2 regions of the Rodentibacter caecimuris genome follow, and region 1 is predicted to be linked to the other one. Evidence: riboswitches for the same ligand, from Rfam matches in the RefSeq annotation. Region 1 holds a riboswitch; the other holds the start of a gene.
The links. Region 1 has a riboswitch for thiamine pyrophosphate ahead of thiB (thiamine ABC transporter substrate binding subunit). Riboswitches for the same ligand answer to the same signal wherever they lie in the genome.

Region 1 (4,876 bases):
GTACGGCTAAAATCATCATACCACCGGTTTGAATGAGGGTTGCAAACACAGGAAAATGAAGCCATTGTAGCTGGCGGGAAAGCAGAAGTAATAAAAAAGAAAACACTATCGCTAATACACCTGAAGCGGGTGCCATTGAAAGGGAATAGATTAACGCTTTCCATAATTGGGGATCTTGCCAAAAACTAAACCATTCCGGTGCCCTCACCCCTTCCACCACAATACTCAGCAATGGTATGAAAAGAAATAAACATACGCTAAACAAAATAAAAACATTAAAAATTTTGACCGCACTTGATGGCGGCATCAACCAAATATAGCATTGGGAAAGGTTGGTTTCCGGCGGTTTAGCAAAAATTTGGGATACTCCAAATAATACAAAGCAAAAAACAAATTGAATCAAGGCAAATAAAGCCGCTTTAGGAAAATCAAATTCAAAAAAGATCGCTTGGTAAATAGCAACCTCCAAAGTGCTATTTTGTGGCCCGCCACCAAGAGAAAGCACGATGGTGAAACTGGTAAAACACAGCATAAAAATGAGAACAAAAGTCGGTAAAAGCTGGTTTTTAAGGTAAGGCATTTCAATTAAACGAAAAAATTGCCAACCTTGAATATTTAATTGTGCGGCTAACTGATGTTGTTCTGAGGGAATAGCTTGCAAGGCTTGTTGCGTTACCCTCGCAGCAAGGGGAATATTAAAAAAGAGGTGGGCAATTAATATACCGTTCAACCCATAAATTGTCGGTTTCCAATTAATCCCTAACCACTGCATTAGCCGACTTAACCAACCCTCTGTGCCATAAATTTCGAGTAAGCCAAAGATCGCCAAAAGCGCCGGCAACACAAAAGTAAGGGAAAGTAAACGCTGGATAAGACGTTTTCCCGGGAAAGGCTGATAAAAAAACACACGTCCAAATAATGCCCCGAGCAGCACAGCAAGCAATGCTGACAAAAAGGCTTGCCCGAAGCTAAAAAAGATAACTTGATGTAAATAGTCATCCTGCTTGAAAGCCTCCCAAGAATAATTTCCACCGACGGAAAATACTGCAGAAAGCGATGTGCTATAAAGCAAAACAATGAAAAAAATAACCGCACTTCCGCCAATATAATGACGAGGACGGAAATGCGGATAAGAAAACAACGATATCATTAGAAACTATTTAGAAAGTGCTTTTTGCCACTGATTAATCCAAGTTTTTAATTGTTCTCCCGTGACTTTTGACGTATCCAGTACCGGCGTATTTTGAGTATGTTTTTTTAGCGCATCAATATGACTTTCGATAGGACTATCAATGACCGGTAACATCACATTATTTTTCGCAATATCGGCTTGTGCTTCCGGTGAAATCAAATAATCAAGAAAGTGATCCGCGCAAGCATTATTACGGTTCGCCACTTTAGCAACGACTTCCACTTGTAATACGCCGCCTTCACTAAATTCCGTAGCCATATAATTATCTTTTTGCTCAGAAAGAATATGGTAAATTGGCGAGGTGTTTGTGCTTAACACGAGATCCCCCTCCCCCTTTAAGAATGCACCGTAGGCTTCTGTCCAACCTTTTGTAATCGTTACAGTGTGTTCTGACAAGGTTTTCCAGACATTTTGTGCTTCCGACTGCGGATAAAGGGCATTTACCCAAAGTAATAAACCGCGTCCGATACTACTGGTTCGCGGATCTTGATATAGCACTTTTAGATCTTTACGCGCAATCAATTCTTTCAAACTTGTTGGTGGGTTAGTTAATTTATTTTTATCGTAAATAAAAGCATATTTTGCAAAATCAAAAGGCAAAAATGTGTGATCATCCCATTTTAGCGGTAATGCCAATTTACCAAGATCCACTTGGTTAGGCTCAAACATTGCTAATTTTTTGGCTTCATCAATTTGATGATTATCTAAACCTAATACCACATCCGCTTTAATTTTTTTTCCTTCTAAGCGTACACGATTAAACAAAGTACCATTATTATCAAAGGCAACATAATTTAACTGACACTGTGGAAATTGTTTTTCAAAGCCGCTTTTGACTTTCGGCCCGGCACTCCAATCGGCACTAAAAGAATCGTAAGTATAAACAGTGAGTGGTTGTGCAGCAGTTTGAGCAAATGCAGAAGCAGCAAAAAGTGCGGTTGAAATGAGGATTATTTTCTTCATTGTACTGTCCTTATAAAAATAGAAATGAAGAAACAGCCTAATGAAAAGAGTTAGTTTCCTACGCCAGCATTATCTGTTTCAGGTTCACGGGTATCTCTCAGCCAAACAATGTTAGCACCCCGACTAAGGGTTAAAAGTCTATATAAACTTTTTAAAATATACAAGCACCTTGAAACAAAACTGTTAGTTTGATCACAAAATTTAGACAAAATAAAACCCGCAATAAACGGGTTTTAAGGATGGAAGATTATGCTTCTTGGTGCTTTGCTGCAACTTCGCTTAATAACGTTTGCAACTCACCTGCTTGATACATTTCCAGAATAATATCACAGCCACCAATTAATTCACCCTCTACCCATAATTGTGGGAAAGTTGGCCAATTAGCATAAGCAGGTAACTCAGCACGAATATCCGGATGCTGAAGAATATCCACATAACCAAAAGGTACTTTGCAGTTCATTAATGCCTCTGCCGCACGAGCAGAAAAACCACAAGAAGGCAATTTTGGTGAGCCTTTCATATAAATTAAAATCGGGTTTTCGCTGATTTGTTTTTTGATTTTGTCTAACGTTTCCATAATGTTCCCCGTAAAAAATAGAGGCACGTATTCTAACATAAGTTAGAGGTATCACAAATTAGAACTTGAGTAATTATGTCAGGTTTACCAACTTCCGCCGGCACCGCCGCCACCGAATCCTCCACCGCCAAAACCGCCTCCCGATGAACCGCCACCACCGAATCCGCCGCCAAATCCCCCACCAAAACCAGAGCCTCCGCGACGGCGGGATAATGTTGATTGACGCACAATTCGATTCAATTGATCACGCTGATTCGGGCTGATATAAATTTCATCTTTATGATATTGATATTCGCCAAACACAACAAAGGCAATAAACACCAGCACCATAATGAAAGGAATATATTTATCAAACTCACTATCTTCCATTTGATAAGCACCGTATTCCCCTTGGCTTGCAGCGATTATGTCATTTAATCCGTCATTAATACCCTGTGCATACTGCCCTTGTTTAAATTGCGGTAAAATTGCATTGCGGATAACCTGTGATAAAAAAGCGTCCGGTAATACCCCTTCTAAACCTTGCCCTGTCGCAATAAATACTTTGCGATCATTTTTTGCAATTAACATTAAAACGCCGTTATTTAGCTGCTTACGCCCTATTCCCCACTTATCACCTAAGGCAAAAGTATAATCCGCAATTTCATATTCACCGGTAGTCGGTACAAGCACAACGGCAATTTGCGAGCTGGTTGCCTCTCCATAAGAGACCAGTTTGTTTTCTAGAAGTTGCCGTTGCTGTGAGGAAAGCGTATTGGTGTAATCATTCACATAATGGAAAGGATTTGGCGTAGGCGGAAACTGTGCGGCAGAGACAAAAGCGCCCCAAAAAACGAAGATAAAAACAACCGCACTTTTCATGATTTGCAAAAGTTTAGTCATGAATAATCACCTCATTTGGCAACTCATTTCTGTCATCAACTTGAATAGGAAAATGCGTTTTTAAGGTATCGGTAATATGTTCAATCGCCTCAACGATACCTTGTGTGTAGGCTTTTTCCTTAAATCGTGCAATCATTAAATCACATTGTTTTTGCCAATAAGCATCATCGACAAATTGATGAATTCCTTTATCACCAATAATGGCACAAAGATGATTTTTGTATCCAACATAAATTAATACTGCATTTTTTGCTGCCGTTTGATGCATATCAAGCTCACCAAAAATTTGTAATGCTCGCTCAATCGCCGATAATCCTTTTTCGGTTTTTGGTAATTTACGTTCAATATAAACCCGTAATTCTGCCGAACTTTGACTTTCAAGGCGAGCAATTGCCGCCTCAATTTGTTTTTTATCAACAGGGATTCTTGAAAGGAATTTCATCCGCTATGTCCTAGTTAAAATTTACTGTTGGCGCATTTTCAGCACCGGCTGAGGATTTAAAGTAAGGTTTTTCTTTAAAACCCAAAATCAACGCAGCAAATTTTGTTGGAAATTGACGCACTTTTTGGTTATACAATCGAGCTGCATCATTAAACTTATTACGGGCAACATTAATACGATTTTCTGTTCCTTCAAGTTGTGCTTGTAAATTCATAAAGCCTTCATGCGCCTTTAATTGCGGATATTGTTCAACAGTAACAAGTAATCGGGATAATGCGGATCCCACTTGATTTTGTTCCTGCTGGAATTGAGCAAGTTGTTCTTCCGTCATATTTGCAGGATCAATTTTAGTTTGTGTCGCTTTTGCTCTTGCTTCAATCACATTCGTTAAGGTTTGCTGTTCAAAATTTGCTTGCCCTTTCACTGTATTTACTAAATTTGGGATGAGATCTGCACGGCGTTGATAAGAAGACTCTACGTTTGCCCACACAGAATCAATTTCTTCTTCCGCTTTAACTAAACCGTTATAACTAGACATTAAAGTAAATCCTGCCACGATAACAACAAGGATAATAACAAGCCATTTTTTCATGATAATGTTCCTATTAATAAAATTAACAAAATTCTTCTTACTAAAAGAAAAGACCTAAACCGAAGTTTAGGCCTTTTTCTATTTAATCCATCAACGGATAACTAAATGAAATTATTTAGTACCGTTAACTGCGATTTCAACGCGACGGTCTGGCGCTAAGCAAGCGATAAGCGCTTTACGACCTTTAACCGCGTCACAAGTTGCACCGGTAACAGGATTTGCTTCACC
Region 2 (4,876 bases), 350 kb from region 1:
TTAACCGACCACCCCACAATCATCGCTTTATTCGCTTTTGCCCGAATAACCTGTACCGCCATATCGGTTTGTCCCACATGGATACCGTCTGCCTCAAGCTCAAAAGCTAAATCAACATCATCATTGACGATAAACGGCACGCGATATTCACGGCACATATCCCGACAGCTAATGGCTAACGCTTTTTGTGCTGCCGGCGAGTGTTCAAGGGAAAATTTGCCTTTATCCCGAAATTGGAAACAAGTAATACCGCCGTCTAATGCTTGTTTTAATACAGAAAGTAAATTTTGTGCATTATTTTCCCCCAAATGCCGACAATCTTGCGTTCCCGCTACAAAGTAAAGCGGTAGGATTTCTCGAATTTTTTGCATTTAATCATTCCTCTTTAAATTAACTAAATCACGATAAGCCCAATGGTTTGTCGGCCCGTGCCCATGACCGATATTGAGCGGCTGACTAATTGCTGCCGTAATAAAATCTTTGGCAATTTTGACCGCACTTTGCAACGGTTTTCCCTTCGCCAATTCTGCCGTTAAACAAGCGGAAAAGGTGCAACCGGTGCCATGCGTATGTGGCGTATAAAAACGTGGGCTTTCCAATACAAAATAACCACCATCGTCAAGCAAAACCCAATCTTGGCATTGTTCACTCTGCGAGTTCAGGGAATGCCCGCCTTTGATAATCACATTACGTGCCCCTAACTTTTGGAGGGATTTTGCCGCTTTTTGAATGCTCATTTCATCGTAAATCGTCATCCCCGTTAAGGCTTCCGTTTCAGGAAGATTGGGAGTAATCACATCCGCCAGCGGGAGCAAATGTTCAATAAGTGCCGAAACCGCCTGCGATTGTAAGAGTGGTGCGCCGCCTTTCGCGATCATCACAGGATCAAGAACCAAATTGCCAAATGGACGTTCTTTAAGAGATTCCGCCACACATTCAATAATTTCCGGCGTTCCGAGCATGCCAATTTTCACGCTTGCAATATTGAAATCGTTTTTCACCGCTTGTAGTTGTGAACGAATGGTTTTCAATGGAATAGTGTGAATATCAAATACTCCCTGTGTATTTTGAGCCGTTACGGCAGTCACCACTGAAGTACCGAACACACCTTGCATTTGAAAGGTTTTTAGATCGGCTTGAATACCCGCACCGCCGCCACTATCCGAACCGGCGATGGTTAATACTTGGGGAATATTACTCATTGATCCGCCCTTTATGTGCAATCGTTTCAGGGGAAAGCGCCGCTAATTCATCTAATAAACGAATTTGGAATTGGCCGACTTGAGTAGTCAGACCTTGAGCGGCAAGTTCGCCCGCAACGGTATAAGCGACACAGGCTTCGAGGGTTGCCGCAAAATGATCGCCCGAATCCACAGCTAAGAAAGCCCCACAGACCGCACTGAGTAAACAGCCCGATGCCGTTACTTTAGGGAACAACGGCGTACCATTATGCACCGTAGCGGTTTGCCTACCGTCGCTGATGACATCAACTTCCCCACTAATCAATACAACACAGCCATGCTGCTTTGCGACACGTTGGGCAACGGCTTTCAAATCGACGTTACCTTGTCCGGCATCCACGCCTTTCGCTTGCCACGCTTCACCTGCAATTGTTGCCAATTCACCGGCATTACCACGAATTAGTGCAAATTTTATTTCAGACAACAGCTGACGTATGGTCTCTCGCCGATAGCTCGTTGCTCCTACGCCGACAGGATCAAGCACAACAGGGATCCCTTTCGCATTTGCCGTTTTACCTGCCAACAACATAGATTTTTGTTCTTTGCCGATCAATGTGCCGATATTAATCACGAGAGCTTGGCTTAAATTTGGCATTTCGACCATCTCCCCTTCGCTATCGGACATCATCGAGGAAGCCCCTAATGCCAATAATCCGTTGGCACTAAAATTAGCCGCAACAATGTTGGTAATATTATGAATGAGCGGATTTTGCTCACGGATTTTTGTAAGATAAATAGATTCCATCATAGTCTCCTTTTTGTGGTTAAGATAAATCTAATCCCATTTGCCAGAAATTAATTTCCATACGTGTCGCCGTGGTAAAAATGTTCTGAATATGGGTAAGTTGAGTCGGGTTTAATGATTGACAAAGTGATGTCAAAAAATCAGCCGTTTCTGCTGCGGCTTGCTGAAAATCAGCACTTGAATAAACATCAATCCAAGACTGATAAGGATTATTCGGCAAGCGTGGATAATGCGTTGTGATATAGTAAGCCGCTTGAGCATAACCAACGGCACAAGGCGTAATAGCGGCATAAAGCTACGCCAATCCGCCCGTCATTCCCACATCCAATAAGTAACGCGTATAAGCCACACAAGCCGGGCTTTCCGGCGTGTTTATCATCTCTTGTTCACTGATCCCCCACTGCTTGCAATAATTAATATGTAATTGAATTTCTTGGCTAAGAATGTCTAATGTTTTGCGTGGCACCGCCATTTCTGCAAAGTTTTTTGCTTTAAAAATACCCAATGCAAAAGCGCGGCTGTAATGAAAAAGATAGCGATAATCTTGTTTCAAATAATGTTGAAAACAACGTTTAGCTAACGTGCCTTGAGCCAGTTGCCGAACAAATTGATGCTCAATATAGTGTTGCCAATGAGGTTGTGCCCGTTCAATAAGTTGAGTGATCATTTTGTCTCCTTATTTAAAGTTCTAGCGTAAACCACGCTATACATAGATTAGGTTCAACATTGATTTGTTCTTGAACCGAACCCTGAATATCAATACTTTCGCTCAAACGTAACAACGTCGATTCGCCTGATGAACCTAATAATTTTTTAGAAAGAAATAAATTAAGCCGCTCAAATAAGGCTTGAACAGCAAAGTTAAGACTTAAATTCCGGATATACGCCATTGCCGACTCTCAAAATTAATAAGAGATTTGAATAGGCGAGAATGAAAAATTAAGAATGGAATGAAAAATGAAAAGATAATTTGGCATATTAGTTTCCTACGTCAGTGCTAACTGTTTCAGGTTCACGGGTATCATCTCAGCCACATCGTGGCACCCCGACTAAAGTGATTAAGAGTCTATACCGCCGCTGAAGAAAAAACAAGCAAAAGTGCGGTTATTTTTCTCTAAATTTTCATTTAATAGCAAATACAAATTATTCCTATTGAGGCAAATAATTATTTTCAGTTATACTTACCGCTCTTTTTTATTACATCAATTTTAAGGAAAGCAAATATGGCGTTTAAACACAGTATTCTTTACACCGCACTTTTTACCGGTGTATCTGTTTCAGTGTTGGCGGAAACACAAACCGATGTCAGCTCAAGTTCCGAAATGGTATTGGATCAAGTGAATGTCGTCACCGAATTGGAAAAAGCAAAAGCCGCTGGTGAAAAACAAAAAGAAATTGTTAATCTCAGTTTACTTGGGATGCAAACTGCATTTACTTCGCCTATTGCGGTTGTTCACTATGATGAAAAAGCCTTTGAAAATTCTCAACAACGTAATCTTTTAGACGGGATTGCTAAAATTGATTCTTCAGTAATGAATTTCGGTGGAGAAACCAATACGTTATCGGGAATTTATGTGCGAGGATTACAACTGGATGCCCGTCAAATTACGGTTAACGGATTAGCGGGACTTTATTCTACTTATAGCTCCCCAACCGCTGCCGTTAGCTCGGCTCAGTTAATTAAAGGTGCTTCAACGGCTGTCGCCGGAATGGATCCTGAGGGTGCCGCCGGTTCTTCCTTAAATGTTGAGACCAAACGGGCGACTGATAAAGACATTAATCAACTTGGTTTTGCTTGGTACAGCAACAATCGTTTACAGGAAACCTTTGATTTTGGTCGCCGTTTCGGTGCAAATAAAGAATGGGGTATCCGCCTAAACGGGAAATATCGTGATGGTGATACGGCACGCCGTAATTATGACGAACGAAACAAAGAATTTGCTGTGGGTTTAGACTATCGTGGTGAGAAATTCCGTGCCGGTATTGATTATATGTACACCAAACGGGCAACACATGGCGGTCGTGCACGTATTCAAGATATTCAGCGCTTAAACTATCGTTTACCAAGCTCCCCAAGCGGCGATACAAATTTTGTGCCGTATTGGAACGGTCAAACCACTCAAGATCAAACCATTATGGGAACCTTTGAATATGAGCTGCCTTATAGCATGGTGTTATCCGGTGGCTTGGGTTATATGGAATCACGCTATTACGGCAAATTCGGTCAAGTTCGAATGATGGATGAAACCACCTATACCGAACAATATCGTTTACAACAACTAAGAGCGATGGATTACCATATTCGTACAACAAGCGGAAATCTAAAATTACAAGGTGAATTTGAAACCGGTTCGATCAACCACAACTGGAATTTAGCGTTTGATGCGGTAAGACGCCAACGTGATTTCGATCAGGGGGCGGTTTTAAATCAAAATGTTTATTCCAATATCAACCTTTATCACCCGCAATTTATTACATCCCGTCAGCCTAATAGTGCTGTAACGCAGGGCGCAACGAACGAAAAACTAGCGAGTTACAGCCTTGCCTTTGCAGATACCGCTTCATTTATTGATGACACAGTTCGTTTAACACTCGGCGGACGTTTCCAGTGGATTAAACAACACGCCCTGCCTTATCCGGCAAAACCAAGCCGAGATGTTCGTTATCACGAAAATCGTTTTAGCCCAATGGTGATGGCAGCCTATGTACCTAATCCAAACTTAACTTTTTATGCCAATTATTTAGAAGATTTGGAACCGGGTGCAACCGATGAGGATACCGGCGTTATGGCAAAACCGGTTGTTAGCCGACAAATCGAATTAGGGGTGCGCAAAAACTGGAAAGATCTTGCGACCACAACCTTAAGCATTTACCAATTATCACGCCCCGG

Region 2: linked by a shared signal. The riboswitch ahead of FEE42_RS00975 (hypothetical protein) and the one ahead of thiB (thiamine ABC transporter substrate binding subunit) in region 1 are both predicted to bind thiamine pyrophosphate.

Annotation. Positions count from the first base shown of each region.
Region 1 is NZ_CP040863.1:2,457,519-2,462,394, reverse strand. It holds gene thiP (thiamine/thiamine pyrophosphate ABC transporter permease ThiP) at 1-1,150, opposite strand, end outside; gene thiB (thiamine ABC transporter substrate binding subunit) at 1,157-2,155, opposite strand; TPP riboswitch at 2,194-2,287, opposite strand; gene grxD (Grx4 family monothiol glutaredoxin) at 2,403-2,732, opposite strand; gene FEE42_RS11965 (TPM domain-containing protein) at 2,817-3,614, opposite strand; gene FEE42_RS11960 (TPM domain-containing protein) at 3,607-4,056, opposite strand; gene FEE42_RS11955 (LemA family protein) at 4,067-4,648, opposite strand; gene ompA (porin OmpA) at 4,760-4,876, opposite strand, start outside.
Region 2 is NZ_CP040863.1:203,280-208,155, reverse strand. It holds gene thiE (thiamine phosphate synthase) at 1-371, opposite strand, end outside; gene thiD (bifunctional hydroxymethylpyrimidine kinase/phosphomethylpyrimidine kinase) at 372-1,202, opposite strand; gene thiM (hydroxyethylthiazole kinase) at 1,195-1,986, opposite strand; partial or broken gene tenA (thiaminase II) at 2,006-2,653, opposite strand; gene FEE42_RS00975 (hypothetical protein) at 2,667-2,876, opposite strand; TPP riboswitch at 2,953-3,044, opposite strand; gene FEE42_RS00970 (TonB-dependent receptor) at 3,210-4,876, shown strand, end outside.